DNA from 4 places in the Rhizobium sp. CF142 genome. Region 4 is predicted to be linked to each of the others. Evidence: predicted binding sites of a transcription regulator. Region 4 holds the regulator's gene; each other region holds the start of a gene.
What was found. The regulator PhoB, encoded in region 4, activates phosphate uptake and scavenging genes when phosphate is short. The targets are predictions, from matches to a motif close to TGTCATNNANCTGTCAT.

Region 1 (7,707 bases), on a different contig from region 4:
CGGCCGCGTCTCCCAGGCCCGTGAGAAGGGCGAGACCATCCATATCATGGTCCAGGTTGGTTTCGACCGTCAGACCGGTGCGCCGATCGAGGAGCAGCAGGAGCTGGACCTTGCGCCGATGCCCTATATCGTCGTCATCGTCGACGAAATGGCCGACCTGATGATGGTCGCCGGCAAGGAGATCGAAGGCGCGATCCAGCGCCTTGCGCAGATGGCGCGTGCCGCCGGCATCCATCTCATCATGGCAACCCAGCGTCCATCGGTCGACGTCATCACCGGCACGATCAAGGCGAACTTCCCGACCCGCATCTCCTTCCAGGTGACCTCGAAGATCGACAGCCGCACGATCCTCGGCGAACAGGGCGCCGAACAGCTGCTCGGCCAGGGCGACATGCTGCATATGCAGGGCGGCGGCCGCATTTCCCGTGTCCACGGCCCCTTCGTTTCCGACGCGGAAGTCGAGAAGGTCGTGGCACACCTGAAGACGCAGGGCCGGCCGGAATATCTCGATACGGTCACGGCCGGCGAGGAAGAAGAAGGCGAGGATGAAGAGGACGGCGCCGTCTTCGACAAGAGCGCCATGGGCGCTGAGGATGGCGACGAGCTCTACCAGCAGGCCGTCAAGGTCGTCATGCGCGACAAGAAGTGCTCGACCTCCTATATCCAGCGCCGCCTCGGCATCGGCTACAACCGCGCCGCCTCGCTGGTCGAGCGCATGGAGAAGGAAGGGCTCGTCGGCCCGGCAAACCATGTCGGCAAGCGTGAAATTGTCTCGGGGCGCGGCGACGGCGAATAATCGGATCGCGGCTGGTTATCCTTCTTCAGAGGCCAGCCGCAGCGTCTCCAGCACGAAGTCACGCTTGCCGCCGGTATAATAATCCCAATCGTCATTTGCCTCGCCCATGAGCTTCATCTTGAGGGCGGCATAGGCCTCTGCTCTTTCTGGATGTGAGCGCAGATAGTCGCGAAACGAGATCCGGTCTCGCAGCACGGCGTTATACGTCGAGCATAGATAGAGCCGCGCGCCATACGAGCCCTTGCCGCTGGTGAAGGTCCAGGTCTGCTGCTGGTACTTGTCGCCATGGAAGGTGTAGGCGTCGAGCGATTGCACCCGTTCGATCGCCTCGGGAAGCACATCCGCATTTGCAAAGGCGGCGTGCAGGTCGATCTTCGGCTTGGCCGCCAGTCCGGGGACGGATGTGCTGCCAACATGATGAAAGACGGGGGTGAGATCGGCGAGAAACGGCTCAAGCTCGCCGACGATCTGACGGAAGAGAGACGGCCATTCCCGGTCATAGTCGACGACACGAATAGCCATTCCCGTTTCCTGTCTCGTTCAGACGATTTCCTTCAGGAAACCATCCAGGATATCGATCATCTTGCGCTCGGCTTCTTCCAGCGAGTCGCTGTTGTCGAGCTCCACGACATCGTAATCGCCGCGCACCGTCAGCGGGCCGCGGGCGAGGCGGGCCATGATGTCCTCGTGCGTCTCGCGGCCGCGTGCTTCCAGGCGGCTGGCCAGCACTTCCGGGCGAGCGGTCACATTGATGACCTTCAGCCGCGGAAAGGCTGCCTGGAAACGGTGCAAGGCCGAACGCGAACCATTCGCAACGACAATGTGGCCCTTGGAAAGCGCTACGGAAACCTCCGCCGGAATGGCGTATTTGAGACCATGCGCCTCCCACCAGACGGCAAAGGCGCCGGCCTGCTCCATCGATGCGAATCCGGCATCCGAAACGGCGAGATGCTCTTCTCCGCCGGCATCGCCGTCACGAGTGATGACGCGGCGGGCAAAATGCACGTCTTCGCGGCGATCGAAATGCCGCGCCGCGAGGTTCATCAGCGTGTCCTTGCCAGCCCCGCTCGGACCGACGACGACGACCATGATGCCGCGTTCGGCACCGGCGCCCGGATGGGGTTCGTGTGACATCATCATGCGACACGGCGTCCTTCACGCCAAACGGAACGAGTCACCGGTACGCCATGCGAGCGGTGGACGCGGACGAGATCGGCACGCAGGCCGGTTTCGATGCGGCCGCGATCGTTGAGGCTGACGGTGCGCGCCGGCGTTGCCGTCACCATTGCAATTGCCTTCGACAAGGTAATGCCCTCAACCTCGTCGGCAAGAATGAAGGGTGCATGCAGCAGGCTGAGGGGCACATAGTCGGACGAAAGCACGTCGAGAACGCCGAGCTGCGCCAGATCACGCGCGGCGATATTGCCGGAGTGCGATTTGCCGCGCACGATGTTCGGCGCGCCCATCAGAACGCTCATGCCGTTTTCATGCGACAGCCGGGCTGCGTCGACGCTGGTCGGGAATTCGGCCAGGCGAACGCCGTTTTCAATCGCTTCATCGACATGGGAAGATGTGGCGTCGTCATGGCTCGCAACGGTGATGCCGCGTTCGGCGCAGACCTTGGAGATCGCGTCGCGATTTGGTGTCGAATTGCGATCGGATTCGGCGATGCGTCTGGCGCAGAAGCGGGCGAATTCCTCATCGGAAAGACCGCGCTTCTTCTGATAGTAAAAGATGTACTGGTCCATTGTCTGGAACTGGCGCTGGCCGGGCGCGTGGTCCATCAGCGAGACGAGACGGACATAGGGGTCGTTTTCGAAATCGGCGAAGTGCTGCAGCACGTTGTCGGCCGAAACTTCGCAACGCAGATGGAGGAGATGCTCGGCGCGCAGGCGCCCTTCCTTTTCGGCGGACTGGATGGCATCGGCCATCTCGCGCATCTCGCCGTGCTCGAAGCCGCCGTCTTCGTCGGCACCCATGCGCAGGCAGTCGAAGACCGTGGTGATACCAGAGGTGACGATCTGCGCGTCATGGGCCTGGATGGCCGCCGTCTTGTTCCAGCGGATGCCCGGACGCGGCGAATAGTGGCCTTCCAGATGGTCCGTATGCAGCTCGACGAGGCCGGGAATGATGTAATCGCCCTCAAAGTCTTCGCCGGCTACCGAATTGCCTTTTGAAATATCGGCGATCTTGCCGTCGCGGATCAGGATAGAACCCGAAAGAATATCGTCTTCGAGAACGATGCGGGCATTTGAAAGAACGGTTTCTTTGCTCATGTCAGGAGATCTTTCAGCTTTTGGCGCCAGCAAGAGGCAGCCATGTGTGGACTTTGAAAGGCGCGCCGCGCGCCTCCTCGCGAAAGACGGCAAGGCCGGAAATGTGAAGCGGCCTGCCGGTGAAAGCTGCAAAACGCTCCGTCAGGACCGCCTTCATCACTTCCGCGCGCTCTTCCGGCACCTGGCCGGTCAGCGTCATATGGAAGCCGAAGTCATCCATGACATATGGATAGCCCCAGCGCATGAGATTATTGCGCTGGCTCTCGGAAAGCCTTTCCGGTTTGCGCCTGATAATATCGGCCTCGGAAAGCGCCGCCCGGAATGGCTCGAAAGACTTTACCACCTTTGCTGCGAAATCCTGAAGCGGCTGGTGTAGCGAACCCGGCACAAGCGCGAAGAAGCGACCAAGCTGGCCCAGCACCAGTTCCGGGATTTCAAAAGCCGGCGTCTTGGCGGCGAAATCTTCGATGACCGCCATCAGGTCCTTTTCGGTCACGGAGGAGGCAAGCTCGAAGGGCGCTTTGATCGTCGCATGAAACCCGTACCGGCGTGGATCGGCCGTCAGTTCGAATTGTTCGTGAGCGGGCAGCGTCTCGTGGTCGGGCGCAGGATAGGTCTCGCCGGTAAAGGCATCGCGGCCAAGCCAGACGGAGGCCGCATCCGTCAGGGGATCATCCTTGGACGGCGAAAAATAGAGAGCGTAGCGCAAGGCGTTTATCCTGGAGATCGTCCGAATGGGGAGCGCAATGTGCAGTGATTTGGCGGCGAACCGCAAGCACGCTCCGGCTAAAAGATTTCCATGACAGAATGATGATGACGGCAGCCCGTCATCATCTTTACTTCGGCTTAGTGACCGGCCTTGGTGCCCATCAGGCGATGGCGCAGCGCATTCGATGCTGTATCGAACAGGAAGACGACGATCAGGATCAGGATGACCATGTAGGCGACGTTTTCCCAATTGGAATTGGTGCGCATGGCTTCCCAGAGCTTGAGGCCGATACCGCCGGCACCGACGGCGCCGATGATCGTCGCGCCGCGAACGTTCGATTCCCACTGATAAAGCGTCTGGCTGACGATAACGGGGACGATCTGCGGCATGATGCCGTAGCGATGCACCAGCACCGTCGAAGCGCCCGTCGACTTCACACCTTCGCGCGGTTTGTTGTCGATGTTTTCGAGACCTTCCGAGTAGAGCTTGCCGAGCGTGCCCGTCTCCGTGAGGAAGATGGCGCCGGAACCGGCGAGCGGGCCGGGACCGAAGGCGCGCGTCAGGAACAGCGCCCAGATCAGCATGTCGACCGAACGCAGGAAGTCGAAGAACCGCTTCAGGGCCTGATTGAGGAACCTGTTGGGCGTGATGTTGCGTGCTGCCATGAAGGCGAGCGGGAAGGCTGCAAGCGAGCCCAGCAGCGTGCCGAGGAAGGCCATCACGATGGTCTGGAACAGCTTGGTCCAGACATCGCCATGCTGCCATTCGCTATTGTTCCAGATATTGTCGAAAGCGAGCGACAGGTTCGACTGGTCGGGATGGAGGCGCGGGCCGGAGACGATGAGACTGATGACCTCGCTTGCCGGCTTGTCGAAGAAGGGCGACTGCGTATCGAAGATGAAATTCGCCCAGCCGATGAGGCGCTTGCGCACCTTCACGCGATCGACGGAAATGCTGACATCCCCGGCAAAACCAAGATTGGCGAGCACGTTGTCGTCATAAACAGTCACCCAGCCCGGAACCGGACCGACGACCTTCGGCGCGCCGCTGCTGACATCGACCGGCACCGTGATGCCATGGGCAACGATCGTCGTCTGGCTCTTGCTGACCGTCACCGTGCGACCGCTGCCGCCGACGAGAACCGTGATGCTGCCATCCGTGTTGGTTTTCAGCCAATCCGGATGCGGATCGTCGCCAAGGGGCGAGAAGCGCGGGTAGCGCGTCTGGATCGTGCCGTCGTCCTGGATACGGAATTCCGGCTGCACGTCATAGCTGATCCACTGGCTCATGTAGATGCCGAAGCGTTCCCAATGGGCTTCGGCGATGAGCTTCGGCAGGTCGAAGAACCAGACGGCATAAATGCCGTAGAGGATCGTGGCGAGGACGATGAGCAGGCCGCCGAAACGCTGGCGAAAGGACCGGTGAAAATATTCCGGGTAGCGCGTTTCGATCTCATGCATGCGGTTTGCGTCGATGACCGTCATGGCAGCCTCAATGTTGCAGGAGGAAGGCGTGTTCGCCGACAAGACGGCGGCGCAGCCAGGCAGAGAACTGATCGACGGCAACGATCGTGATGAAGAGCAGGAGCACGAGAGCGACCGTCTTCGCGCCGAAGCCGCGGGAAATGGAGAGCTTGAGCTCTTCGCCGATACCGCCGCCGCCGACGGCGCCGATGATCGTCGATGCGCGCACGTTGATTTCGAGGCGCAGCAGCGCATAGGACGCGTAGTTCGGCATCACCTGCGGCAGCGCGGCAAAGCGCACGCGCTCCAGCCAGTTGGCGCCGACGGCCCGCATGCCCTCGTCCGGTTTCATGTCGATGTTTTCGGCGACTTCATAGAAGAGCTTGCCAAGTGCGCCGATCGTGTGGAGCGTGATCGCGATGATGGCCGCCACCGGTCCGATCGACAGGATCGCCGAAAACAGGCCGGCGATAACGATTTCCGGGAAGGCGCGCAGGAATTCCATGATGCGCTTGGTAAAGATGCGCAGCGGCCAGTTCTTCGTCAGATTGCGCGCCGCAAAGAAGCTGAGCGGAACGGCGAAGACGAAGGCGATGATGGTCGAGACGAGCGCGATATTGATCGTGACGATCATCAGCTCGAAATATTCAGGGATATAGAAACTGCCCCAGACATAGACGCGGCCATTGGCGAAGTTGAATTCTTCACCACCCTTGTCATTCGGGCTCGCAATATCGAAAAGCGCGCGCCAGACATCGGTCCAGTCTTTGGGAATGAGCCAGCTCAGGAAATCAAAGAGATGCGGCAGGCGCTCGAAGAAGTGACCGGCATTGCTCTCGTCGGCAAAGCGCACGGAGCTGAGGAAGGCCGCGATGAGGATCACCAGGCCGAGGATGGTGTAGAAACGCCGTCTGGCGATCATCTTGTCCCAGGCGGTGGCGATTTCCTTCGTGCTCTGCATCGGCACATGCGGCTGTGTATCGGCAATAGTCATGAACGCCTCGCCCGGTCATAAGAAAAAGGGCGGCCGTTGCCGACCGCCCTGTGCACGCATGGCGCAATCAGCCGCCGATGGCAGCCTTACGAACTTCTACGACAGCATTGTAGAAGTCGTGCTTGACCGGGGCGTAGCCCTTGTAGTCGCCGCCTTCGATAGCTGCGAAGCACTTGTGATCCTTCTCCGGCAGGGCCGTGAAGAAGGCGGTGAGCTTCTTCTGCCACTCTTCGCCGAGAGCGTTGCGAACGACGAGCGGGCCGTTCGGGATCAGCGGCGAACGCCATACTTCAACCAGCTTGTTCGGGTCGACGGCGCCCTTGTCGACTTCCTTGCGGAAGGTACCGGAGGTGTAGCCGTCCTTGAAGTCGCCGATACCAGAAGAATCGTCAACGGCAACGTCGACCTTGCCGTCGTAGGCAGCGAGCAGGTTGTTCTCGTGGCCACCGTTGAACTGCGTGGAAGCGAAGAACTTGTCGTTCGGCATGCCGGTGTCCTTCGGGATCTGCGTCAGCGGAACGAGGTAGCCCGAGGTGGAGTCCGGATCGGCGTAGCCGAGCTTCTTGCCCTTGGCGTCCTTGATCGTCTTGATGCCGGAGGACTTCAGAGCGAGACCGATCGAGTAGTAACCCGTGGAACCGTCCTTCTGCTGCGTCGTCAGGATCGGCGTAACAGCCTTCGGGTCCTTGATGTAAACGGATGCGTAGCCGGAAGCGCCGAGTTCGGCGAAGTCGAGCGTGCCGCCGAGCAGACCCTGGATAACGCCGTCATAGTCGGCGGCCGGGAAGAGCGAAACCTTCTCGAAGCCGAATTCCTGCTTCAGGTGGTCTGCAAGGCAGGCGTAGTTGCGCAGGCGGTCGGTTTCGTTTTCGCCGCCGAGGATGCCGACGCGGAATTCCTTGAGGTCAGCTGCATTGGCAGCGCCGGCTGCGAGCGACAGGATCGCCGTAGCCGCAAAAAGTGCTTTCTTCAACATGGGTTCTCTCCTGAATGACCGGGACTCCGGTCGTTTTTGTTACGAAGATACGAAGAAATCTGCCCTTGACGCGGGCATTCGATCGCGGCCGTCCCTCTCACAGACCGGCCAGCGCCAGCGGTTGGTTGCCGGCGGATTGGTTTTCGGCTCCTTCCGGAGCCATGTTGATTGCGGTCGAGGTCATCGTTTCGTCGATGCCCGCGCCGTCCTTGTCCGTGCCGTAGATTTCTTTCACGGCCTCGGCGGTCAGTTCCGAGGGCTTGCCGTCGAAAACGACGCGCCCGCCCGCCATGCCGACGATGCGTTCGCAATAGTTGCGGGCCGTATCCAGCGTATGCAGGTTGGTGATGACGGTAATGCCCTCGCGCTCGTTGATGTCGCGCAGCGCATCCATGACGATCTTTGCATTCAGCGGGTCGAGCGAGGCGATCGGCTCGTCGGCCAGAACCATCTTCGGGTTCTGCATCAGCGCGCGGGCGATCGCCACGCGCTG
Region 2 (7,707 bases), on a different contig from region 4:
AACCCGGATATTGTCGATCAGCGTGCCCTGATGTGAGAGCGGCTTGGTGCTGGACACATGGCCTTCCACGCGCAGCGCATGCGGCGTGGTGAAGACTTCTTCGGTCGGGATATTCGGATTGCAGGTAATGCCGTTCTTCGCCGTCGAGGCGCCGCCATGCCATTCATGGCCGTCTGCGAGGCCGACGGTCAGATCCGTGCCCGGCCCGGTGAAATGCAGCGAGGCGAAACGTTCGCCGTTCAGCCAGGACGAGCGCTTGCGCAGATTGGCATTGTGCTCGGACCAGGCGGCAATCGGATCAGGCACATCGACACGCGACGCCGCAAAGATCGCCCTGGCGAGTTTGGCAACCGCGATCGCTTCCGGATCGTCGGGGAAGACGACCTTCGCCCAGGAAGGGTTGGGGTAGGAGACGATGTTCCAGTTGATGTCGAAGTTGGAGATCTTCTCCAGTGCTGGCTTGTAGGCCGTGGAATTGGCACGATTGGCGCGGCCGACCTTGCGGGGATCCTGCTCCGAGAGCAACATCGGATTGTCGCCGGCGATAGCCAGGCGCGCTGCACCCTTTTCGTAGGCTTTCGCCATGCCGTCATAAAGCCAGCCGGAAGCCCGGTCGAAGCTTTCGTCGCTGCCATACTGGTAGCGGGCAAGCGTCGTCTCCTCGTCGGAATAGAAGGTCGAAACCAGGCCTGCGCCCGAGAGATAGGCGTGTTTGGTGATCAGTCGCACCAGCGGCAGCGCCACGACGGGTGCGGTAATGACGAGATCCTGCCCTTGCTGAAGCTGCAGGCCCACTTTGATGGCGACTTCCGCAAGTTTCTCGAGTTTGCCGGGATCGACGGAGCTGTGGCTCTGGGGCATGAACGTCATGGGTCAACCTGCCTTCTGATATCTGCGACGGGAGGTGAAAGACTTAGACCCCTTTACGGCGAAAATGAAGCCGCCGCATCCGATTTGAAGGCGGCCGGAAGCATGTCCGGCCGCTTGCGCTTGCGCCTCAAGCGGCGGCGGGCAGCCTGAGCAGGATCGAGTTATGCTTCTCGAGGAATTCCATCAGGCGCTGCGGATAGTCTTCGCCAACGGCGCGCCGGACGCTTGCCCGCTCGGACAGCGCCTTGCGCCAGCGCTTGACCCGCTCGAGCCCTTCGAAGATGGGGCTGTCGCCGAGCGTATCGAACAGATCGAAGTACCGAAAGATCGGCCCAAAGACCGCGTCGACGAGGCTGAAGCTGGCCCCGGCGAAATAGGGGCCGTCCGCCAGGACATCTTCGATCGTCGCGAATTTGGCGACAATCGCCTTTTGCTTGGCCTCCAGCGGCGCTGTATCCTGGGCAGTCTCATAGCCCCAGAGATCGGAAAGCACGGAGGAACCGAATTCCATCCATCCGCGATGGCGGGCGCGGGTCAGCGCGTCGGTGGGATGGAGGGCCGCACCGGCCTGCGTTTCCTCCAGGTATTCGCAGATGACGCTGCTTTCGAATAACACCTCTTCTCGGCCATCGTCCTCTTGTATCCGGAGCAGCGGCACCTTGCCGAGGGGTGAGATTTTCAGGAACCAATCCGGCTTGTCGGCAAGATCGATGTTGATCCGCTCGAATGGCACGCCCTTTTCGAGGAGCGCGATCGCAGCGCGTTGCACGTAGGGGCAGAGATGATGGCTGATGAGGGTAAGCTTGCTCATGAAAGTCTCCGGGGGTTTGCAAGGGATCGTTGGCTTCATATGTATGCAAATGCATCTAATATCGCTTGTGTCGAGTTTCAAGATAAATGTATTTGCATTTATGTCTGAGAATATGCCAAAGCCGCATGAAGCCGTCGTCTCTGCCTGGACGCGCCTCATGCGCGCCCGCGAGCGGCTGCTGGGCTTGATCGAAGCCGATTTGAAGACTGCCGGCATGCCACCGCTTGCCTGGTATGACGTGCTCTGGGAATTGGCGCGCTCGCAATCAGGCAGGCTGCGTCCCTATGAGCTCGAGGAGCGGACACTGCTGGCGCAGTACAATCTTTCCCGTTTGATCGATCGGCTGGAAAAAGAGGGCCTGGTCGGTCGCGAGGTCTTCGCACAGGATGGTCGCGGCCGCTGGGTGGTGATCACCGATGCCGGCCGGCAGCTTCGGGAGCGCATGTGGACCGTCTACGGCAAAGCGATCGAAACTCATATCGGCTGCAAGCTTGCCGAAGGCGAGGCGAAGACGATTGCCGGCCTGCTGGACCGCTTCCTCTGATCAGGCGATGAGCGGCGCGGCTGCGGCCTTCAGTGCCTTCAACGCTTCCTTCGGATCGAGCCGCACCTGCAGCCCGCGCTGCCCGCCATTGATATAGACGAGCGGTTCGGCAAGGGCGGCTTCCTCGATCGCCGTCGGCACGATCTTTTTCTGCCCGAACGGGCTAATGCCGCCGACATGGTACCCCGTCAGCCGCTCGGCGTCGGCCGGCTTCATCATATTGGCCGATTTGCCATGAAAGGCGCTCGCGAGCTTCTTCATGCTGACCTCGCGGTCAGAGGGCACGACCACACAGACCGGCTTTCCGTCCACCTCAGCCATCAGGGTCTTCAACACGCGATGCGGCTCCTCGCCCAGCGCTTCGGCCGCCTGCAGCCCGACGCGCTCGGCGTTTGGATCATAGTCATAGGTATGAACCGTAAAGGTGACGCCGGCCTGCGTGAGAACCTGGGTGGCGCGGGTGGTCTTGGACATGGCTCAGCCCTCGAATGTCCGCGCGTAAATCTCCGGCTTGAAGCCGATCAGCAGTCTGCCGCCGCTTTCCAGGACCGGCCGCTTGATCATCGATGGTTGGTCGAGCATCAGGGCGATCGCCTTTTCGCGGTCGAGATTTTCGCGCGCGGCGTCAGGCAGGTTGCGGAAGGTCGTGCCGGCGCGGTTCAGCACCGTCTCCCAGCCTGCCTCGTCGATCCAGCGTTCCAGGTGCGCCCGGTCGATGCCGACGGCCTTGTAATCGTGAAAGTCGTAGGCAACGCCGTGTTCGTCCAGCCAGCTACGGGCCTTCTTCATCGTGTCGCAGTTCTTGATACCGTAGATGGTGATGGCCATGCCGGTTCGATCTCCCTGTTTCCCAGGGGAGATATCACGCTGGATGAAAGCTGCAAACGCCGTCTGGCCTTTATCCCTCGAGCTCTTCGATGAGTGCTGGCAGGTCGGCCACGGTCTCGATGACGTAGTCGGCGCCGGCAGCAATCAGCTTCTCGCCGATCCGCTTGTGCAACTCGGCTCGCGCCTCCGGCGAAAGTGCATCCACCTCTTCAGGCGTCAGACCCGCCTCGTTGCCGGAGAGCGTCACGCCAACGGTAACGCAGCCTGCGGCGGCACCCTCGGCAATGCCGGGTTCGGTATCATCGACCTTCAGGACTGCAGAGGCCGGATAGACCATCAGGTCGAGGAAGCATTTGTAGATGCCGATCGGCGTCGGCCGGCCAAGCGGCAGATCATCGGCACAGATCAGATTGTCGGGCGCATAACCCTGTTCGGCGGCAAGCGGCAGCACGCGCTCCATGATCGAGCGCGTATAGCCTGTGGTGGAGCCGATCTTCATCTGCCGCTCGCGCAGATATTCGATCGTCTTGATCGCGCCGGGCACCAGCGCGCAATAATCGGTCACGACAGCTTCGTTCAGCGGCACGAAGAGTTCGTAGACGCGGTCGATGGCCGTCTCGTCCGGAAGTGTGCCTTGTGCCGCCTGCCAGCGGGCGGCGATATGCGGTTCGGCCAGCATCGCTGCGATATGTGCGCGCTTCGGAAGCCCCATCGGCTTGCGCGCGTCGGCGATCGTCACCTCCACGCCGAATTTGCCGAAGGTTTCCACGAAGGCGCCCATCGGTGCGAAGGATCCAAAATCGACGACCGTGCCGGCCCAGTCGAAGACCACTGCCTTGAATTGCGTCATGCTGCGCTCCCGTAGAGATCCTCGATGGTTTCCTCGCCGATGCCAAAGGCGGTCGAAGCACCGCAGCCTGCAGTTACCACGACAATGCGCAGCGCATCAGAAGGCTTGTCGGTGAACCGCCAGCGGTCTGGAGCGGAGGCATAGGTGCCGATCCAGCGCTCGGTAATGAAGCGGCCCGGCAGGTTGAGCACGGCATCCATTTCGTCGAGGGTCAGCCGGTCGACCCGCTCCAGTCCAAAGGGATCGGGCGTTTCGGAGTAGTGGTGGCTGTCGCCGACGATCAGCGATCCGTCTTCCGACTGCGTCACGATCAGGTGGATGCCGTTTTCCCGCTCCGGCTTGAATTCGCGGTCAAGCCGCGCCTTCAGGGCAGTCGCCTCAGGCAATTCGGCATAACCGAGATAACGTCCGAGCCCGAGATCAGACATGACGGCAGTCCCGAGCGAAACCCGCTGGGCCGGCACGACACGCATCATCTGCAGCTTGCAGCGTGTGACGTTATAGGCTGCAATGCGATCCGCAAACAGGCTCTTGAAATCGTCGCCGGAGCAAACAACCACGGTCTCCGCCTCGATCAGACCGGTTGACGTCTCTAGCCGCGGCGGTTCGACGGCATTCACTGCTGTGGAGCGGCGGAACTCGATGCCATATTTGACTTCGAGATAGCGGGCGAGCAGCGGAATGGCCGTGCGGGATTCGACCCGCAGTTCGTGGGGGCTGTAGAGTGTGAAGCGCCCCGCTTCCGGTCGCAGTGCCGGCACAAGCCGCCGCGCCTCCTCGATCGTCAGTCTTTCGCAGCCATCGCCCATCTCTGTGCGCAGGAAGGCGTCGATCACGGCTTCGGATTCGTCGAGCCTTGCGGCAAGGAGCAGCCCGCGCTGCAGGACGTCGATGCCGGCGTCGTCAACGATCTCGGCCCAGATATCGCGGGCCTGGCGTGCCTTATTCCAGCAATCGCCGGCCTGTTGGCCGGTCACCGTCACAAAGCCGAAATTGCGCACCGAGGCACCATTTGCCTGTGCATCGCGGTCGATAACGACGACCCGTTTGCCGCGCTTTGCCGCCGCCAGCGCATGCGCCAGCCCGACAATTCCCGCGCCGACGATCGCAATGTCGTAATGCGGCATGAAAGCTCCTTCGCAACATGTCTGCAACGGCTTGGCGGATTTTCTTGAAGCCTGTGTGACAGTTGCGCGGAGCCTTACATCCGCGTGTGGAAAAGAACGCCGGTTCAGTCTTCCAGCGTGCCGGCCTTTCGCGTTGCCTTGCTCGGCTTGTCGGCGGCAATCTTCATCAGGTCGCCGCGCCGGCGCACCAGCCGGTCGGAAGTGCGGGTCAGCAGCAGTCCGTCCTGCGGCGCCCGGATGTCGATATCGCCCTCGGCAAAACCGGGCCGGGTGACGATAGTCGCCAGAAGCTCTCCTTCCGAAACACGCTCGCCGATATTGCGGTGGAAGAGCACGGTACCGCCCTGCGGCGCACGCAGGATCTCGACATTGTCGAGCGGTACGGCTGGTCCGGAGAAGGTCTTGTCTCCGGCTGTCCCGCCGTTGACGACACCGCGCCCGATCAGGAATTGCAGCAGGCCTTCGGCGTCTTTCACGGCCATATCGGGATAGACGTCACGGCGGCCGCGCAGTTCCACGGTCACGGAAAGCTTGCCCGGAAGCTTGGCCTTGCGCTCGCCGGGCACCTCATATTTCCAGGCAAAACCGACTGCTTCTTCGAAGGCGGAGCTTTCGCCATCGGAAAGCAGCACCGCCTCCATGTCGAGCGCGTTGGCGAGGTCCGCTGCCTCCGGCCAGAAGGCCTCGTCTATATAGGCATATTGCAGCGATTCATCATCGCAATGCAGATCGAGCACCAGATCGGCTCCGAGCGCCATATGAATCAGCCCTCGCTTCAATCGATCCGTAGCCGGATAACCATCAAGACCATCAATCAACTCCTCCCGGTCGCGAACCGAGATCAGCGGGAAGTCCCGATTGAAATTGGTCCGCGATCCCAGATCGAACCGGCCCTGCAGCTCGCCGAAATGCGATTGCGCCGCCCCGATCGGATTTGCCTGCGGCACGAGCGTGATATCGCCGGCGATCCGTCCTTCGCTTTCCGCTTGCCTGAGTTGAAGGCAGAGAAAATGCGCCAGCGCCGTTCCCGGCAGTTCATTGGAATGCAATGCGGCCTGGATATAGACCTTGGGCGCCGCCGGATCGCTTCCCTTGAAACGCATGACCGGCAACCGCCATTCGATGCCGGGCGTATCGCCGGGGATGATGATCTCTGAAACGTCCACTGTCTTGCTCCGCATGTGCATATTGAGTGGGGAGTTTTATGCGAATCCCCACCCGCGGTGCAAGCGCAGCTCAGCCGAGCAGAGGCCATCGGTTGACGACGCGATGCTCACTCTTCCCGTAGATGCTGTGGATTAGCAAGAACTCCTGGACGGTCCACCGCACGGGCTGGCCAAGTTTTTCAGGCAGAACGGTCTTGCGATCGTAAAGGAGGGTCATATGCGGCGTCAGATGTCCACCGGCGTTATAAGGGAGTCCAGCCTCGTAGAGACCTTCCTGGATTTGGTTGCGAAGATCTAGCAGCGTTTCGTTTTCTCGCCTGCCGCAGATGACGAAGGCTTGTGGTTGGCCAGGATGCTTGAAGCTCATGACCTCGTCGAGCACAATTTCAAACGGCTGCGCACGCACTGTCGCGGCGATCTGTTCAGCGCCAAACACGATATCATCCGGTAGCCGACGATAGGCGCCGATGCCGTTCAGCGTGACATGAAGCACCGCGTTGGGCCGTGAAGGCCCCGTCAGAGAATGTCTATTGCGATAGACCTGCGCGATGTCCAGCGCCTCGGATGCTGCCTCGATGGTTGGGCGAAGTGCAAAGAAGATCCTGTGGTGGAATCCGCCGACGAGATGGGATTTCTTGTGCGGATCTGCGTTATTCGGATCGAGTGGAAAATGAGGCATTTGAACTACGGACTACATCGCCCGCCTCCTTGTTACTCAAGGAGGAGCCTATCAGAGTTGTCTCAACAGTCAAGAACATAACAAGAACAAATGGCTTCTTAGTCGAATTCAAACAGAAACGGCTGCCCGAAGGCAGCCGTTTGCCGATATCAGAATAAGCGCAGAACGCGTTCTTTACGCGGCGTTCTTCATGGCCTCTGCCGCCTTCTTGGAAGACTTGGCGCGGGCTGCCTTCGGGGGCGCAAGGCGAAGAACATCGTCTGCCAGCAAGCGGGCATTGTCCTGCGCCTTGTCGAGATTGCTGACACGGGCGGGGTCCATCGTATAGAGGCTGCCGCCGGAAACGAACATGTCGCGATAGGCGGCGCGCTCGATCAGCGCCGTATCGATGACATTGACCTGCTGCTTGGCGAGCAGACCCTTGACGGCGAGTAGTGCCCGAGTGGTGATGATCGAACTGATGCGCGTCAGCACGACCGAATGCGGGATGCGGATATCATGCTGGGCAGCAAGCTGCTTCATGATTTCAAGCACCTGCGCGCCGCCGACAGCATCCATGGCGCAGCCCTGCACCGGAACCATCACATGATCGGAAAAGCCGATGGCCTTCGCCATCAGCGGGCTCAGACCGGCCGGCAAGTCGATGATGATATAACCGCCGCGCTTCTTGAGGTCCTTGATCTGTTGTTCGATCGTATCTTCGCTGACACCGGAGATGAGGGCGAATTCGGCTGCATCACCCGTCAGACGGTGCCAGCGGCTGGCCCACTGCTGGGGATCGGCATCCAGAACGGAAACGCGATGGCCACGGCGAGCCAGTTCTGTGGCAAGA
Region 3 (7,707 bases), on a different contig from region 4:
TGGACCTCGCCGGAAACCTTGTTGTCCAGGGCATCGGTTTCGGCCCATAGCCGGTTGAGATCAAAGCCGTCACGGGCGACGATCGCAGCGCGTACGGCCTCAGGGGCAGAGGCCGCGGTCGCATCCATCATGCTCACGGCAAAGCCCGGCCCGCCGCGGTTGATCGCCTCATTTGCGAGGACGGTCGCGACGATTTCCCGCTTCAGCCGGTGAGTGTCGATGTCGGATGCGTTCGACTTCTGCATCTTGGCCGGGAAGTAGTTGAAGAGCGTGCTGACGAAATATGGATCATCAGGCAATTCACTGGCGATCAGCGCGTCGAAGAGCACGATCTTGGCATAGGAGAGCAGCACGCCGATCTCGGGGCGCGTCAGCGGCCGTCCGGCCGTGTAGCGTTCGGACAGCGAGGCGTCGTCAGGAAGCGTCTCGACCTTGCGGTTCAGTTGTCCGGCCGCTTCCAGCACGCTCATGAAACGGCCGAGTTCCAGGCCGTTTGCCGTTCCCTTGCGGGATGTCAGCGAGATCGCCAGGGACTGCAGGTAGTTGTTGCGCAGCACGAGGCCGGCCACTTCATCGGTCATGCTGCCGAGAAGCTGGTCGCGCTTTGCCCGGCTGAGGCGCTGTTCATGCATGGCGTTTGCCAGCGCGATCTTGATATTGACCTCGACGTCCGACGTGTTGACGCCGGCAGAGTTGTCGATAGCATCGGAATTGCTGCGTCCGCCCTTCAGGCCATAGGCAATGCGGCCCTTCTGCGTGACACCGAGATTGGCGCCCTCGCCGATTACCTTGGCGCGCACTTCGTCGGCCGTGATGCGGATCGGATCGTTGGCGCGGTCGCCCACTTCCGCATCGGTTTCCGACGCGGCCTTCACGTAAGTGCCGATGCCGCCAAACCAGAGCAGGTCGACCGGGCTCTTCAGGATTGCCGTCATGATCTCGAAGGGCGTGGCGACCGCCTTGTCGATGCCGATTGCCGCTACAGCCTCCGGCGTCAGCGTAACCGACTTTGCCGAGCGTGAAATGATCATGGCGCCTTTCGAAAGCACGGACTTGTCGAAGTCCTGCCAGCTCGAGCGCGGAAGGTTGAACAGGCGCTGGCGCTCACGAAGCGTCTCTTCCATATCCGGGTCGGGGTCGATGACGATGTCGCGGTGATCGAAAGCGGCGACCAGCCTGATCTTCGGCGAAAGCAGCATGCCGTTGCCGAAAACGTCACCCGACATGTCACCGACGCCGGCAACCGTAAAGGGTGTCGTCTGGATATCGATGTCCATTTCGCGGAAGTGGCGCTTCACCGTTTCCCAGGCGCCGCGGGCGGTGATGCCCATCTTCTTGTGGTCGTAACCGGCCGAGCCGCCTGACGCAAAGGCATCGTCCAGCCAGAAGCCCGCTTCCTGGGCGAGTGCGTTGGCGGTGTCGGAGAAGGTTGCCGTGCCCTTGTCGGCAGCGACGACGAAATAGGGGTCATCACCGTCGAGACGCACCGTATTGTCAGGCGGGAGGATATCGGCGCCGGAGATGTTGTCAGTGATGGAAAGCAGCGTACGGATATAGGTCTTGTAGGCTTCACGACCTGCGTTGAAGATCTCTTCGCGGCTGCCACCGACCGGGAGTTTCTTGGGATAGAAACCACCTTTTGCGCCGACGGGCACGATCACGGCGTTCTTGACCTGCTGCGCCTTCACGAGACCCAGAACTTCGGTGCGGTAGTCCTCGGCGCGGTCCGACCAGCGCAGGCCGCCACGGGCGACGCGGCCGAAGCGCAGGTGCACCCCTTCTACTTCCACGCCGTAGACGAAGATTTCGCGGAAGGGCTTCGGTTCCGGCAGGCCATCCACCAGGTGCGGGTCAAGCTTGAAGGCGAGCATCGCCTTCGGTGTCCCATCGGCATTGCGCTGGAAATAATTGGTGCGCAGCGTTGCATCGACGATGTTGACATAGCGGCGCAGGATACGGTCGTCATCCAGGCTAGGCACGTCGGCAAGCTCGGCTTCGATTGCCTGATGCAGTTCGGCAAGCTTCTTGATACGCGCCTTTTCCGACAGTTTGGTATCGAGCGTGTCGTGGAACAGGCGGAAGATCGAAGCAGCGATAACAGGATATTTGTCGAGGGTGGTTGCGATATAATCCTGCGAATAGGCGATGCCGGCCTGGCGTAGATAGCGCGCATAGGCGCGCAGCACACTAACCTCTCGGGCCGAGAGACCGGCCGACAGGATCAGCCGGTTGAAGCTGTCATTGTCGATCGTGTCGCTGAAGGCTGCGACGAAGGCTTCTTCGAGCGGTGCGCCAAAACGTGCGAGGTCAATGTCCGCACCGCTGCGAGCCTCGAGTTCCATGTCGTGCAGCACGACGATGTTGATGGCGCTGTCGGCGGCCGGAACTTCGATATCGAAGGTCCGTTCGCTCAGGACGTTGAAGCCGAGGTTTTCGAGTAGAGGCACGCGGCGCGACAGCGGCAGCTGCTCGCCGCTATGGAAGATCTTCAGCGACAGGATGCGGCCGCGCTCATCGTCCTGGCGATAGTAGAATTCGATGCGGATCGGCTCGCCGGCGGCGCATGCGGCGATGTCGGGCAGATCGCCGATCGCTTCATCCGGCGTGAAGGCTTCCTGGAAGGCGTTGCTGACGCCGAGCTTCGGCGCCTTGGGGCCGGCGAGCATCTCGAAGCGGCTGTCCCAGCGCGCGGTGATCTGGCGGATCGTCTCCTCGAGCTTGGACTGATGGATGCGTGGCGTCTTACCGCCCGAGCGGCCGATGATGAAGTGAACGCGAGCCACCCCACCTTCCGGGAAGGCCGGATAATAGGCGGAAACACGGCCGTCATAGACGGTTTTCAGATAGGCACCGATGCGTTCACGCACGATCGAGTCATATTCCTCGCGCGGCACGAAGATGATGACCGAGACGAAACGGTCGAAATGGTCGATGCGCGGCAGCACGCGTACGCGCGGGCGATCGGCGAGATCGTTGATCTGCTCGGCGAAGGTCGCAAGCAGCGGGGTATCGATCTGGAAGAGATCGTCACGGGGATAGGATTCCAGAGTGTTGTCGAGCATGCGGCCCGAGTGGCTCATCGGGTCGAAACCGAAATGCTCCTTCACCTTTTCGATCTTGGACCGCAGCAACGGAATTTCGCTGGCAGAGGAAGTGTAGGCAGTCGAGGTGAACAAGCCGACGATGCGGAGTTCCCCCGTTACGTTGCCCTGTGCGTCGAAGCGCTTTACGCCGACATAATCCATGTAGGCGCGGCGATGGACCGTGGATTTCACATTGGCTTTGGTGACGATCAGGAAGTCGGGACCATCGAGAAAGGCGAGAATTTCCGGCGTCGTCGTCACGGCGTCCTTGCCGGTGCGCAGAACAAGAACCTCGGGGTTGGAGAGAATGCCGAGGCCTGTTCCCTTGTCGCGTTCGACCTTGGAATCGGGACCCTTGCCGGAATAGACGTAGTCGCGCATGCCGAGGAAGGTGAAGTTCTCGTCGCGCAGCCAAGTCAGGAAGGCGATCGCCTCGTCGCGGTCGGCCTTCTTGCGGCTGGCGTTGTAATTCGAAAGCTCTGAAATCACCTCATCGACGCGGGCAAGCATCGGCTTCCAGTCGGAAACGGCAAGCTCTACCTGCTCGAGCACTGCCTTGATCCGCTTGATCAGGTCGGCGGCCTGGGAGGGGCTGAGCGGCGAAATGTGAAGCTGGATGTGGCTGACCCGCTTTGCCGGGTCGCTCGGCACGTCGGCGGAATAGAGTTCCGGGGCCTTGCCGTCTTCCAGGATCAGGATCGGATGAACTGCCATGTAGATGTCGCGGTAGGTGCTGGTCACCTCACCCATGACGGATTCGTAGAGGAAGGGCTTATTGTGATCCGTCACCGAAAGGATGGAGATTGCAACGCCATCGGGCGTGACATCGGCGACCGTGTCGATGCTGACGCGCGGCACCTTGCCGTTCCAGGCGCCGAGCTCGGCTGCCGAGTGTACGGCGGAAAGCGCAAGCATTTCTGGCGTGTAGAGTTCGAGGTCGTCGCCGCTTGCGCGGCCGAAGAGGATTTCGGGATCGAGATGGGGCTCGCCGGTCGCGGCCGCGATCTTGCGCGCGCTCTCGATCTGCTTTTCCCGTTTTGGATTGTTTCTGGTGGCCATGGATCATCCCCCCGATTGTTTTGATGTGGGCAAGGTAGCAGAAGGTTCTTCGAAAGAATCCTTAAAAGAGGGCTTCGAAAAGTAGTTTTCGTGCTTTTTTGGCTATGCTGGCGAGAGATTTCGAAAGCGTTTAGGTCGTTTTATGCCGATGGACGGCAAAATCACTTTATCCGGCTTTTCCGTCCCGCCGCACATTTCCACGCTCGCGTGAAGAATGGTTGACAGCGCCTCGTCAAAAAGATCATCAACGGCGGTCGAAATTCGGATTCGGATGCCATGTCGGAAAACGCAGCGGGCGCAGTCATCGTCATCTCCAGCCATGTCGTGCGCGGGTCGGTTGGAAACCGTGCTGCGGTCTTTGCGCTGGAAACGCTTGGCCATCAGGTCTGGGCGCTGCCGACGATCGTTCTGCCCTGGCATCCCGGCCATGGCCGTTCGACACGGCTGACCTTCGCCGAGGCCGATTTCGAGGCGGCGATCGACGACCTCATTCGTGCGCCGTGGATCGGCGAGGTCAAGGCCGTCTTGTCAGGCTACTTCGGCAACGCAGCCCAGGCCCACTCCGTCGCGAAACTCGTCGCATCCTTGCGCGAGAAGAATCCGGAGCTGCTCTATGTCTGCGATCCGGTGATGGGCGATCTCGGCGGCCTCTACGTGCCGGAAGCGACAGCCGAGGCGATCCGTGACCATCTGATACCGCTTGCCTCGCTCGCAACGCCGAACCGATACGAACTTGCCTGGCTTTCAGGCGCGGCACTCGATGACAACAACGCGGTCATGGAGGCCGCACTTTCGCTCGGCCCCTCGCGCATGCTGGTCACATCGGCGGTGCCGATGATGGCGGGCGGCACCGGCAATCTCTATCTCTCCGGAAGGCATGCCCTGCTTGCCGAACACCGTGTCGTTGAAAACCCACCAAATGGGCTCGGCGACCTGCTTGCCGCCCTTTTTCTCTCTCGCCTGCTTTCGGGAATGGAGGATGAAAAGGCACTGCAGCTGGCGACCGCCAGCGTGTTTGAGGTGCTGGCGCGTGCCGTCAAGCGCGGCAGCAACGAGCTGATGCTGGCAAGCGATGCCTCCAGTCTTTCGACGCCCATGGCAATGGTGCAGATGCGTCACCTCGTCCATCCTGCCCAGCGGCGGAAAAAATAGGTCTCATGCTTTTGCAGCGCAGCAGTTGATCTTGGCTCACGCGCGCGCTAATCCAGAGATATGATGAGCTTCCCTAACTCCCTGCTGGACGGTTATCGCAACTTCATGAGCGGGCGATATGCCGATGCCCGCGACCGGTATCGGCAGCTTGCGGAAAACGGGCAGAACCCGACGACGCTCGTTATTGCCTGTTGCGACTCGCGCGCGGCTCCCGAACTGATCTTCGATGCAGGGCCGGGCGAACTCTTCGTCATCCGCAACGTCGCCAATATGGTGCCGCCTTATGAACCGGATGGCCATTTCCATTCCACGTCGGCAGCGCTCGAATTCGCCGTGCAGGCGCTGAAGGTCAAGAATATCGTTGTCATGGGCCATGGCCGCTGCGGCGGTATCCGCGCAGCCCTCGATCCCGATGCCGAGCCTTTGTCATCTGGCGATTTCATCGGCCGCTGGATGTCGCTCGTTCGCCCTGCCGCCGAGCAGATTGGCAGCAATAACGTCATGACGCCGGCCGAACGGCAGACTGCGCTGGAGCGAGTCTCCATCCGTAATTCGATCAACAATCTCAGATCGTTCCCTGATATCAAGGCGCTCGAGGAAGAGGGCAAGCTGGAGCTTCACGGCGCCTGGTTCGATATTTCGACCGGCGAGCTCTGGGTGATGGATTCTGAGACACTCGATTTTATCCGTCCCGAAATCTAGGGATAGACCGCTTTATCAGTTTTTTAAGATATTCCACTAGGCTGCGCTTGCAGGCAGCATATGCGCGTGGATTAGTCATGAATTTCGAAGTGCTGAAATTCAAGAATATCAGAAGGGCAGTACTGGCTGCCATTCTGCTGCCCTTCGTCTTTATGATCGCCGAAGGAGTGGTGTTGATCCGCTCCTCGCTCATGCAGTACCGCGCGCTCGAAAATGACCATCTCTTTGCCGATGTTCTTGCTCGCGGAGGATCGATTGCTGCCAATGAGATTCTGGCGGAACTCGTCGCGACGCGAACCTACATCAACAATCCGGACGAGATGACCAGGGCGGCCATGATGGAAAGGCGCAGCGCGCTCGACAGCGAACGCGCGCGTTTCAACGCCAGCCTCCCGCCCGTTGAAACGCTCGATCTCGGTCTGCAGTCGCAGCTTTCCGATCTGCGCCTTGCTTACAGCCGTATCGTTGCGGCGCGTTCGGCGGTCGATCGAGGTTATTACGGTAAAGGCGGCAACCCCGTTCATATCTATGGTCAGGCCGGATTGAAGCAGCTTGGTCTCGTCTCGTCGCTTTCGTCGAGGATCCATGATCCCGTGTTGATGCGCAAATCCAGCGAGTTGATGAGTATCCTGCTGACCTATTACGGTGAGCGGCTGATCGGCAACCTTGGCCAGCGTTATTTCGACCAAACCGACTTTTCCGCCATGTCCCACGAGCAACTCGTTCAAGGCGAAATGATGCTCGGTAACGGCATGGATCGCCTGCGTTTTCATTCTTCCTCGCCTGTCGTCCGGGAGATTCTTGCCTATAGGGCTCAGCCCGACGAGGTCTGGGCCGATACATTCACGAAGGCCATGGTTTCGGGTGCGCTACGGCCGGACAAGGCGATCCGAGACAAATGGATTGGCATCCAGAACGAGCGGCTGGATTTCCTGCGGCAGAAAATCGCCTCCGTCACCGATGATATTCATGTGACCGGACAGAAGCTGTCGATACGCTCGCACATTCACATGACGGTCGTGCTTGCGTTGTCATTCGGACTGGTGCTGCTCGTTGCCCTTATTGTGGCGCTTGCTGTTCGGGGCATCCGTCTCGTCGCCCGTGTCACCGAAGAGCGTGAACTGCTCATCAACGAGCTGCGCAACGCTGCCCAAACCGATCTTCTGACAGGCCTTTATAATCGCCGTGGCTTCGAGGCTGCCGCTTTAGCGCTTCTGATGCAGGCTGAGTATGGATCACGCTGGATTTCGGTCGTGCTGTTCGATCTCGATCACTTCAAGAAAATCAACGACGTGTATGGCCATGACGCCGGCGATATCGTGCTGAAGCACGTAGCCGGCATCGCACGGGAAAGCTTCCGCTCCTTCGATCTGCTGGTGCGCCACGGCGGCGAGGAGTTCATGGCGCTGCTGCCGGATTCGACACCTGAGGATGCGGCCATCGTTGCGGAACGTGTCCGGTTGGCCATCGAGGCTGCTGACATCGCGCTGCCGAGTGGTGAGCATCTGCGGGTTACGGCAAGCTTCGGCTGTGCGGGGCGTGCAAATGCCGTAAGCAATCGCAATTTCGATGATCTGGTGAAGCGCGCCGACCTGGCGCTCTATGCCGCCAAGGCCTCGGGACGCAATTGCGTCGTTGCCGGGCCGATTGTTCCTGTTGCGGCACCGCAGGAAGAGCGGCGCAAGGCTGCCGGCGGAACCCACGATCTCCG
Region 4 (7,707 bases):
TCACGCTCGACAGCGACGATATCTACGATCCCGACATCGACGTGGTCGAACTTCGCGCCCGCGTCGGCATGGTGTTCCAGAAGCCGAATCCGTTCCCGAAGACGATCTATGAAAACGTCTCCTACGGACCGCGCATCCACGGCCTCGCCAAGTCCAAGGCCGACCTGGACCAGATCGTCGAGACGAGCCTGCAGCGCGCCGGCCTCTGGAACGAGGTCAAGGATCGCGTGCATGAATCCGGCACCGGCCTGTCCGGCGGTCAGCAGCAGCGTCTGTGCATCGCACGCGCCGTTGCCGTCAGCCCGGAAGTCATCCTGATGGACGAGCCCTGCTCGGCACTCGACCCGATCGCGACTGCAAAGGTCGAAGAGCTGATTCATGAGCTGCGTGAAAACTACACCATCGTCATCGTGACGCATTCCATGCAGCAGGCCGCGCGCGTATCACAGCGTACGGCAATGTTCCACCTCGGCAACCTGGTCGAGGAAAATGACACCGACAAGATGTTCACCAATCCCGACGATCCGCGCACCCAGGACTATATCATGGGCCGGTTCGGCTGATTTTGGCGATGTGAAGCCTTCCCGATTTTCGAGGACAAAGCCCCATGGCATCGACACATATTTTTTCCGCTTACGATGACGATCTGAAATTCCTGTCCCGGCGCATTTCCGAGATGGGTGGTCTTGCCGAACAGATGGTCGGCGAGGCCGTCCGTGCGCTGGTCAACGGCGACACTGCGCTCGCCCAGAAGGTCATTTCCGACGACGTGATCCTTGATCACGCGGAACGCGAAATCAACGACAAGGCGATCGTCACGATCGCCCGTCGCCAGCCGATGGCCTCCGACCTTCGCGAGATCATGGGTTCGATCCGCATCGCCGCCGACCTCGAGCGTGTCGGCGACCTCGGCAAGAACACCGCAAAGCGCGTCATCGCCGTCCAAAGCACCGGCGTTCCGCGCAAGCTCGCCCGCGGTCTCGAGCATCTCTCCGAACTGGCGCTCGTCCAGCTCAAGGAAGTGCTCGACGTCTATACGACGCGTTCTGCGGACAAGGCCAAGTCCATCCGCGAGCGCGACGATGAGATCGACGCGATGTACACCTCGCTGTTCCGCGAACTCCTGACCTACATGATGGAAGATCCGCGCAACATCACGAGCTGCACGCATCTTCTCTTCTGCGCCAAGAACATCGAGCGCATCGGCGACCACGCGACCAACATCGCCGAGACGATCTACTACATGGCAACCGGCGCCCAGCCGGAGGGCGAGCGTCCGAAGGACGACAGCTCCAATACCGTTGGTGCGGTGACGGAGTAATCCTGACCTGCCGATTGCATGCGCGCCCCGCGCGGGGGCGCGCAAAGGTGCAGCCAATTCCGAGTTTCTGTATGATCTCTTGCTTAAATCGCCCCCGGTTTAAGGATCATGCATTAGGAGACTGACACGCATGATCCCAAGAGTTGCAGTTGTTGAAGATGAAGAGGCGCTGAGCGTGCTTCTCCGCTACAACCTCGAGGCTGAAGGTTTCGAGGTGGATACGATCCTCCGTGGCGACGAGGCCGAAATCCGGCTTCAGGAGCGCACGCCCGACCTGCTCATCCTGGACTGGATGCTGCCGGGCGTTTCCGGCATCGAGCTCTGCCGCCGGCTGCGCATGCGGCCGGAGACCGAGCGCCTGCCGATCATCATGCTGACGGCACGCGGCGAAGAGAGCGAGCGCGTTCGCGGTCTCTCGACCGGCGCCGACGATTATGTCGTCAAGCCGTTCTCGACACCGGAACTCGTCGCTCGCGTCAAGGCGATGCTGCGTCGCGCCCGTCCGGAGGTTCTCTCCACTGTTCTGAAATGCGGCGATATCGAGCTCGATCGCGAAACGCATCGCGTTCATCGCAAGAGCCGCGAAGTCCGCCTCGGCCCGACCGAATTCCGCCTGCTCGAATTCCTGATGTCGTCGCCGGGCAGGGTCTTCTCCCGCTCGCAGCTCCTGGATGGCGTCTGGGGCCACGATATCTACGTGGACGAACGCACCGTCGACGTCCATGTCGGCCGCCTGCGCAAGGCGTTGAACTTCTCCAACATGCAGGATGTCATCCGCACCGTCCGCGGCGCGGGATATTCCATGGAAGCCTGATCCGAGTGATCGGAGGTCACGAACGGGTCGCTCGCTTGTCGGGCGGCCCGTTTGTCTATCTGGCACCCCTAGCTCCTTATGAAAGCCGACACCACGCGCCGAAAGCGAACATCGAAAGGATCTGCTTCCTACAGACGGATGCGCACAAGAATTCGATCAAGAGCCTTTTGCAGAGCCGCAGTGCCGCCAAACGCGCGAAAGTCTTCGAGAACCTGTTCATTCAATCCGCCCTTGGTCGAATGCTCGCCGATGAGTTCATCGAAACTCGCGACAGGTTTTGAACGGGCAGCATGGGCGAGGCCGGAAAACAATTGACGGAGGTAGGCGTCGCCAGCCGTTCTCGAAAGCCCTTGGCTCTGCAGCCAGGTCGACGTCGCGTCCAGGATGCCGAAATAGCTGGCCATCAGGCAGCTCGCCGTCGCGAGAAGTTCGAACTCCAGCTTGTTTTCAACCTGGATCGCCGTTCCGAGCGCCGAAAAGAGGGCGTGGGAAACCTCGTCGGGCGGGTAGATCGCAGTCGCGCCCTGAAGATCTGCGACAAACGGAAGTGGAATTGCCAGGCTCAGGCGAACTGGCTGATCGATCCACGCCCGCAGTTGATCCATTGGCGTGGCCGCGACAAAGCTGATGACATGGTGGCCCGGCCGAAATCGGAGCGAGCGGACGACCTCCTCGGCAATTTGCGGCCTCACTGCCACGAATACGAGATCGGATTGGTCGAGAACATCCTGGTTGCCTAAAGCGATCGACGCATTCTGGTTTGCCGCCGCGAGGCGGGCGGCGACGCTTGCGCTACGGGGTGACAGCACGATCCGTGTGTCGCGAAACGCTGTCTTCCCCAGTCCGGTGACGACGGCCTCGGTAATCGTGCCCGTCCCGACGAACCCGATTGTCATCCGCTTTGGATCGATCTCCATTGGCACCCCTGAGCGACTGTTTGCGCCTCGACGAGAATACCGCATCTATATCAGAAAATCGCGCTACAGCGCCATGACCACCGTTCCATGCCGGTCTAGGGCTGAAACGCATTGGTGGCGTTGGCACATAAGTTCGCATTGTCAGGCATAGTGGGCGGCAGGCAGAGATCGGCCTTCGGCAGATCGTGGTCAGGAGCTGTTTTCCGGCCCTCCTGCGCCGGCTAAAAAATCACCCCTCCGCGCAAGGCGAGGAGGGGTGATGGCACGTTGCGTCTGTTGGAAGATCGCGGATCAGCCGACCCGGACAGCCTTGCGGCGTTCGCTGACCGGCTGGTAGGCGAGGCGCTGGTGATAGTTGCAATAGGGCGAGGAATCCGGGGAGTCGCAACCGCAGAAGTAGAAGTCGTCCTTCATCGGATCGCCGACCGGCCACTTGCAGGTGCGCTCCGTCAGTTCCGTCAGGCCGAGGCGGCGCGAAATCGGCACGACCACGTTCTTGGCCGGCACGTATTCCATTTCCTCGACCGTTTCGATCTCGATCTCTTCCTTCAGCATCGTTGCGCCCTGCTGGCGGGTAACGGTGCGGGTGGTGATGCGAGAGGCATAGTTCGGGGCGCGCGGAGCCGAGGTATTGCGCTTCGGTGCGCGCGCGGCGGTTGCCGTGCCGCCGGCCTTGGCGCGGCCGGGAAGACTGAGCCGGTGAACCTTGCCGATAACAGCGTTTCTACTGACGCCGCCAAGCTGCGCAGCGATCTGGCTGGCGCTCAGCCCTTCCGACCAAAGCTTCTTGAGCTTCTCGACACGCTCGTCTGTCCAGTTCATTGCCCTGTCTCCACCTTTCGCGTTGGTGATGGCAGAATCCCTCACCGTTGCCTCGGAAGTCTCCGAAGCAAGAAACGCCTGATCAATTTTGGTGACTAGTTCCGCCGCATGCAGTCTAGTAATTGAACTTTAACCTAGTGTGAGCCTGACTCTGTGACAAGAGTCGCAGGAATCCGATGAATCCGAATTCGAGGTTTTCCCCAACTTGCTTCCCGGGCGAGTCATTTCTGCAACATTAGCTGTTGATAGACCTGCAAGTCTGATTTGAGGCTTGACGCATGTGCTAAATCCTCAGTTTTGTTGACATTGCAGTGCGAAAAGTAAATAGTGCTCCCTGCCGCCGAAAGGCGGCATTTTTAATTTTTCGGGCCTGGTTTTCTTAGCCGGAGTCCGTTGTCTCGGAGCCTGACCAGGAGATTGCGCCATGGCTGAAGCCTCGCCGCTTTATGATACCTATTCTCGTGCCCCGCTGCGGTTCGAGCGAGGCGAAGGCGTGTGGCTGATCACCGAAACCGGCGAGCGATATCTGGATTTCGGCGCGGGCGTTGCCGTTACCTCCGTGGGCCATGGTAATCCGCATGTTGTGGCCGCCCTCAAGGATCAGGCCGACAAGGTCTGGCATCTCTCCAATATCTATGAGGTGCCGGGGCAGGAGAAGCTTGCCAAGCGCCTGACGGATGCCACGTTCGCCGACAAGGTGTTCTTCACCAATTCAGGCGCCGAGGCTCTCGAATGCGCCATCAAGACCGCGCGTCGTTACCAGTTTTCCAAGGGTCATCCCGAGCGTTTCCATATCATCACCTTCGAAGGCGCCTTCCACGGCCGTACGCTCGCGACCATCGCCGCCGGCGGTCAGGAGAAATATCTCGAAGGTTTCGGCCCGAAGACCCCTGGTTTCGATCAGGTGCCCTTTGGCGATGTCGAGGCTGTCCGTGCCGCTATTACCGACAAGACCGCCGGTATCCTCATCGAGCCGGTGCAGGGCGAGGGCGGTGTCCGCCCGGCAACGTCCGAATTCATGAAAGCGCTCCGTCAGCTCTGCGATGAGCATGGCCTGCTGCTGATCCTCGACGAAGTCCAGACCGGCGTCGGCCGTACCGGCAAGCTCTTCGCCCATGAATGGTCGGGTATAACGCCCGACATCATGGCGGTTGCCAAGGGCATCGGCGGCGGCTTTCCGCTCGGCGCCTGCCTTGCGACGGCGGAGGCCGCTTCCGGCATGAAGGCGGGCACGCATGGTTCCACCTATGGCGGCAACCCGCTGGCCATGGCTGTCGGTAACGCGGTTCTCGATGTCATCCTGGCCGAGGGCTTCCTGCAGCATGTGCGTGATGTCACTCTCGTCTTCCGCCAGGGCCTTGCCTCGCTCAAGGATCGCTATCCTGATGTCATCGAGGACATCAGGGGCGAAGGCCTGTTGCTCGGCGTCAAGGCTGCCATTCCCTCGGCAGAGCTACTGAAGGAAATCCGCGCAGCCCATCTTCTGGCGATCCCGGCAGGCGATAATGTCATCCGCCTGCTGCCGCCGCTGGTCGTAACCGCCGAGGAGGCGCGCGAGGGTCTTTCCCGTCTCGAACGCGCTGCCGAAAGCATCCGTGCCGCCAAGGTCAAGAAGACCGCTTGATAGGACAATGCCCCGCCCGCCGGCGGGCGTAGCAGGTAACGAACAATGGCTTCCCCCAAACATTTCCTCGATCTTTCCGCAGTCACCGGATCCGACCTCAGAACCATCATGGACGATGCCAAGCTGCGAAAGCAGGCTTTCAAGGCGGGTACCGCCGACAAGCCGCTCGCTGGCAAGATGCTGGCCATGATCTTCGAGAAGCCGTCCACGCGAACCCGCGTCTCCTTCGATGTCGGCATGCGCCAGCTCGGCGGGGAGACCTTGTTCCTGTCGGGCACCGAAATGCAGCTCGGCCGCGCCGAGACGATCGGCGACACCGCCAAGGTTCTGTCGCGCTATGTCGATGCGATCATGATCCGCACGACCGACCACAACCGTATGCTGGAGCTCGCCGAGCATGCCACGGTGCCCGTCATCAACGCGTTGACGGACGACACCCACCCTTGCCAGATCATGGCTGATATCATGACCTTCGAAGAGCATCGCGGCCCGATCAAGGGCAAGACGATCGCCTGGACCGGTGATGGCAACAACGTGCTGCATTCGCTGGTCGAAGGTGCTGCCCGTTTCGGCTACCGCATGAACATGGCCGTACCCCTTGGTTCCGAGCCGAAGGATCACTATCTGAACTGGGCCCGCAATGAGGGCGCCGAAATCATGCTTTACCATGATGCTGACCGTGCGGTTGCCGGCGTCGATTGCGTGGTGACCGATACCTGGGTCTCCATGAATCAGGAACATCGGGCTCGCGGTCACAATGTCTTCCAGCCTTATCAGGTCAACGCGCATTTGATGGCGCAGGCCGGCAAAGATGCATTGTTCATGCATTGCCTTCCCGCCCATCGCGGCGAGGAGGTGACGGATGAGGTGATCGATGGCCCGCAATCCGTGGTCTTCGATGAGGCGGAAAACCGCCTTCATGCGCAGAAGTCGATTCTTGCTTGGTGCCTGGGCGCGATCTGAACCATAATCGGATGTCGCGAGTCCAAAACTCGCGGCTGCGCAAGCAGCCGGTGCGCTAGCCGGCTGCTCTGACAAAACAGGAGTGAAAGCCATGGCAGAAGCTGCCGCCGCCCTCGGCGAGTTCGATTTCGCCGGCGATGATCATGTCGTCCCCTTCCAGGTGGAAGGGCTGGATGTGCGCGGTCGCGCCGTCCAGCTCGGCCCGATGCTGGATTCGATCCTCGAGCGCCATCATTACCCGACACCCGTCGCCCGCCTTCTGGCGGAAGTGGTTGTGCTGACGGTGCTGCTCGGCACCTCGCTGAAGTTCGAGGGCAAGTTCACCGTCCAGACCAAGAGCGATGGTCCCGTCGACCTTCTCGTCGCCGATTTCTCGACGCCGGAAAACGTCCGGGCCTATGCCCGCTTCGATCAGGCCCTGCTCGATAAGGCGATCGCGGCAGGCGAAACCGAGCCGGAACAGCTTCTCGGCAAGGGCGTTCTCGCCTTCACCATCGATCAGGGCAAGTTCAGCCAGCCCTATCAGGGCATCGTGGCACTTGACGGTACCTCGCTGGAAGAGATTGCCGGTGTCTATTTCCGCCAGTCGGAACAGATCCCGACACGCGTGCGCCTTGCCGCCGCCGAACTCTTCGACCGCGACGAGAACGGTAAGCCGCGTCACCGCTGGCGGGCAGGGGGCCTCGTCGCCCAGTTCCTGCCGGAAGCGCCGGAGCGCATGCGCCGGCCCGATCTTCATGGCGGTGATGGCGACACGGCTGCGCGCGCCCATGTCGAGGATGATGCCTGGACGGAAGCCCGCTCGCTCGTCGAAACCGTGGATGCCGATGAACTGACCGATCCGCTTGTTGGCACCGAGCGACTGCTCTTCCGCCTCTTTCACGAACGCGGCGTGCGCGTCTACGATCCGCGCGCTGTCTTCGATCGTTGCAGCTGTTCGCGGGAGAAGATAGGCGGCGTGCTGAAGGGCTTCAGCGCCGAGGAAATCGAGGCGAGCCAGGAAAACGGCGAGATCTCGGTCACCTGCGAGTTCTGCTCCACGACCTACCGCTTCCCGGTGCAGGAAGTTGCCGCGGCGGAGTGACTAAAAGCATGTCGCGCAAAAGTGTGCAGCGGTTTTGCGATAACGACATGCGAAAACAAGGTCTAAAGCGTGGCAAGCGAATCTGAAAGATCGCGCCGCGCTCTAGTTAAGCACCCTGAGCAGGCCGGGTGAATCCAAGGAGAAGGCGGGTATGTCGACATC

Region 1: a site for PhoB is predicted at 3,872-3,888, ahead of PMI11_RS04670 (DUF1045 domain-containing protein). Genes of this name have one in related genera too.
Region 2: a site for PhoB is predicted at 5,075-5,091, ahead of PMI11_RS03470 (TIGR03364 family FAD-dependent oxidoreductase). Genes of this name have one in related genera too.
Region 3: a site for PhoB is predicted at 4,350-4,366, ahead of PMI11_RS29640 (NAD-glutamate dehydrogenase). Genes of this name have one in related genera too.

What each region holds. Positions count from the first base shown of each region.
Region 1 is NZ_AJWE01000015.1:40,469-48,175, forward strand. It holds gene PMI11_RS04650 (DNA translocase FtsK) at 1-796, shown strand, start outside; gene PMI11_RS04655 (GrpB family protein) at 812-1,318, opposite strand; gene phnN (phosphonate metabolism protein/1,5-bisphosphokinase (PRPP-forming) PhnN) at 1,337-1,933, opposite strand; gene PMI11_RS04665 (alpha-D-ribose 1-methylphosphonate 5-triphosphate diphosphatase) at 1,933-3,072, opposite strand; gene PMI11_RS04670 (DUF1045 domain-containing protein) at 3,086-3,781, opposite strand; gene phnE (phosphonate ABC transporter, permease protein PhnE) at 3,919-5,265, opposite strand; gene phnE (phosphonate ABC transporter, permease protein PhnE) at 5,273-6,238, opposite strand; gene phnD (phosphonate ABC transporter substrate-binding protein) at 6,306-7,214, opposite strand; gene phnC (phosphonate ABC transporter ATP-binding protein) at 7,312-7,707, opposite strand, start outside.
Region 2 is NZ_AJWE01000011.1:59,550-67,256, forward strand. It holds gene PMI11_RS03440 (aminopeptidase) at 1-870, opposite strand, end outside; gene PMI11_RS03445 (glutathione S-transferase family protein) at 998-1,681, opposite strand; gene PMI11_RS03450 (MarR family winged helix-turn-helix transcriptional regulator) at 1,782-2,225, shown strand; gene ybaK (Cys-tRNA(Pro) deacylase) at 2,226-2,699, opposite strand; gene PMI11_RS03460 (ArsC family reductase) at 2,703-3,053, opposite strand; gene phnX (phosphonoacetaldehyde hydrolase) at 3,124-3,903, opposite strand; gene PMI11_RS03470 (TIGR03364 family FAD-dependent oxidoreductase) at 3,900-5,030, opposite strand; gene PMI11_RS03475 (succinylglutamate desuccinylase/aspartoacylase domain-containing protein) at 5,135-6,196, opposite strand; gene PMI11_RS03480 (2'-5' RNA ligase family protein) at 6,267-6,875, opposite strand; gene PMI11_RS03485 (ParA family protein) at 7,050-7,707, opposite strand, start outside.
Region 3 is NZ_AJWE01000115.1:20,735-28,441, forward strand. It holds gene PMI11_RS29640 (NAD-glutamate dehydrogenase) at 1-4,142, opposite strand, end outside; gene pdxY (pyridoxal kinase PdxY) at 4,419-5,294, shown strand; gene PMI11_RS29650 (carbonic anhydrase) at 5,355-5,996, shown strand; gene PMI11_RS29655 (GGDEF domain-containing protein) at 6,089-7,707, shown strand, end outside.
Region 4 is NZ_AJWE01000098.1:116,975-124,681, reverse strand. It holds gene pstB (phosphate ABC transporter ATP-binding protein PstB) at 1-563, shown strand, start outside; gene phoU (phosphate signaling complex protein PhoU) at 608-1,321, shown strand; gene phoB (phosphate regulon transcriptional regulator PhoB) at 1,452-2,135, shown strand; gene PMI11_RS21715 (pyrroline-5-carboxylate reductase) at 2,264-3,052, opposite strand; gene PMI11_RS21710 (GcrA family cell cycle regulator) at 3,344-3,874, opposite strand; gene PMI11_RS21705 (aspartate aminotransferase family protein) at 4,299-5,498, shown strand; gene argF (ornithine carbamoyltransferase) at 5,544-6,461, shown strand; gene PMI11_RS21695 (Hsp33 family molecular chaperone) at 6,553-7,545, shown strand; gene apaG (Co2+/Mg2+ efflux protein ApaG) at 7,648-7,707, opposite strand, start outside.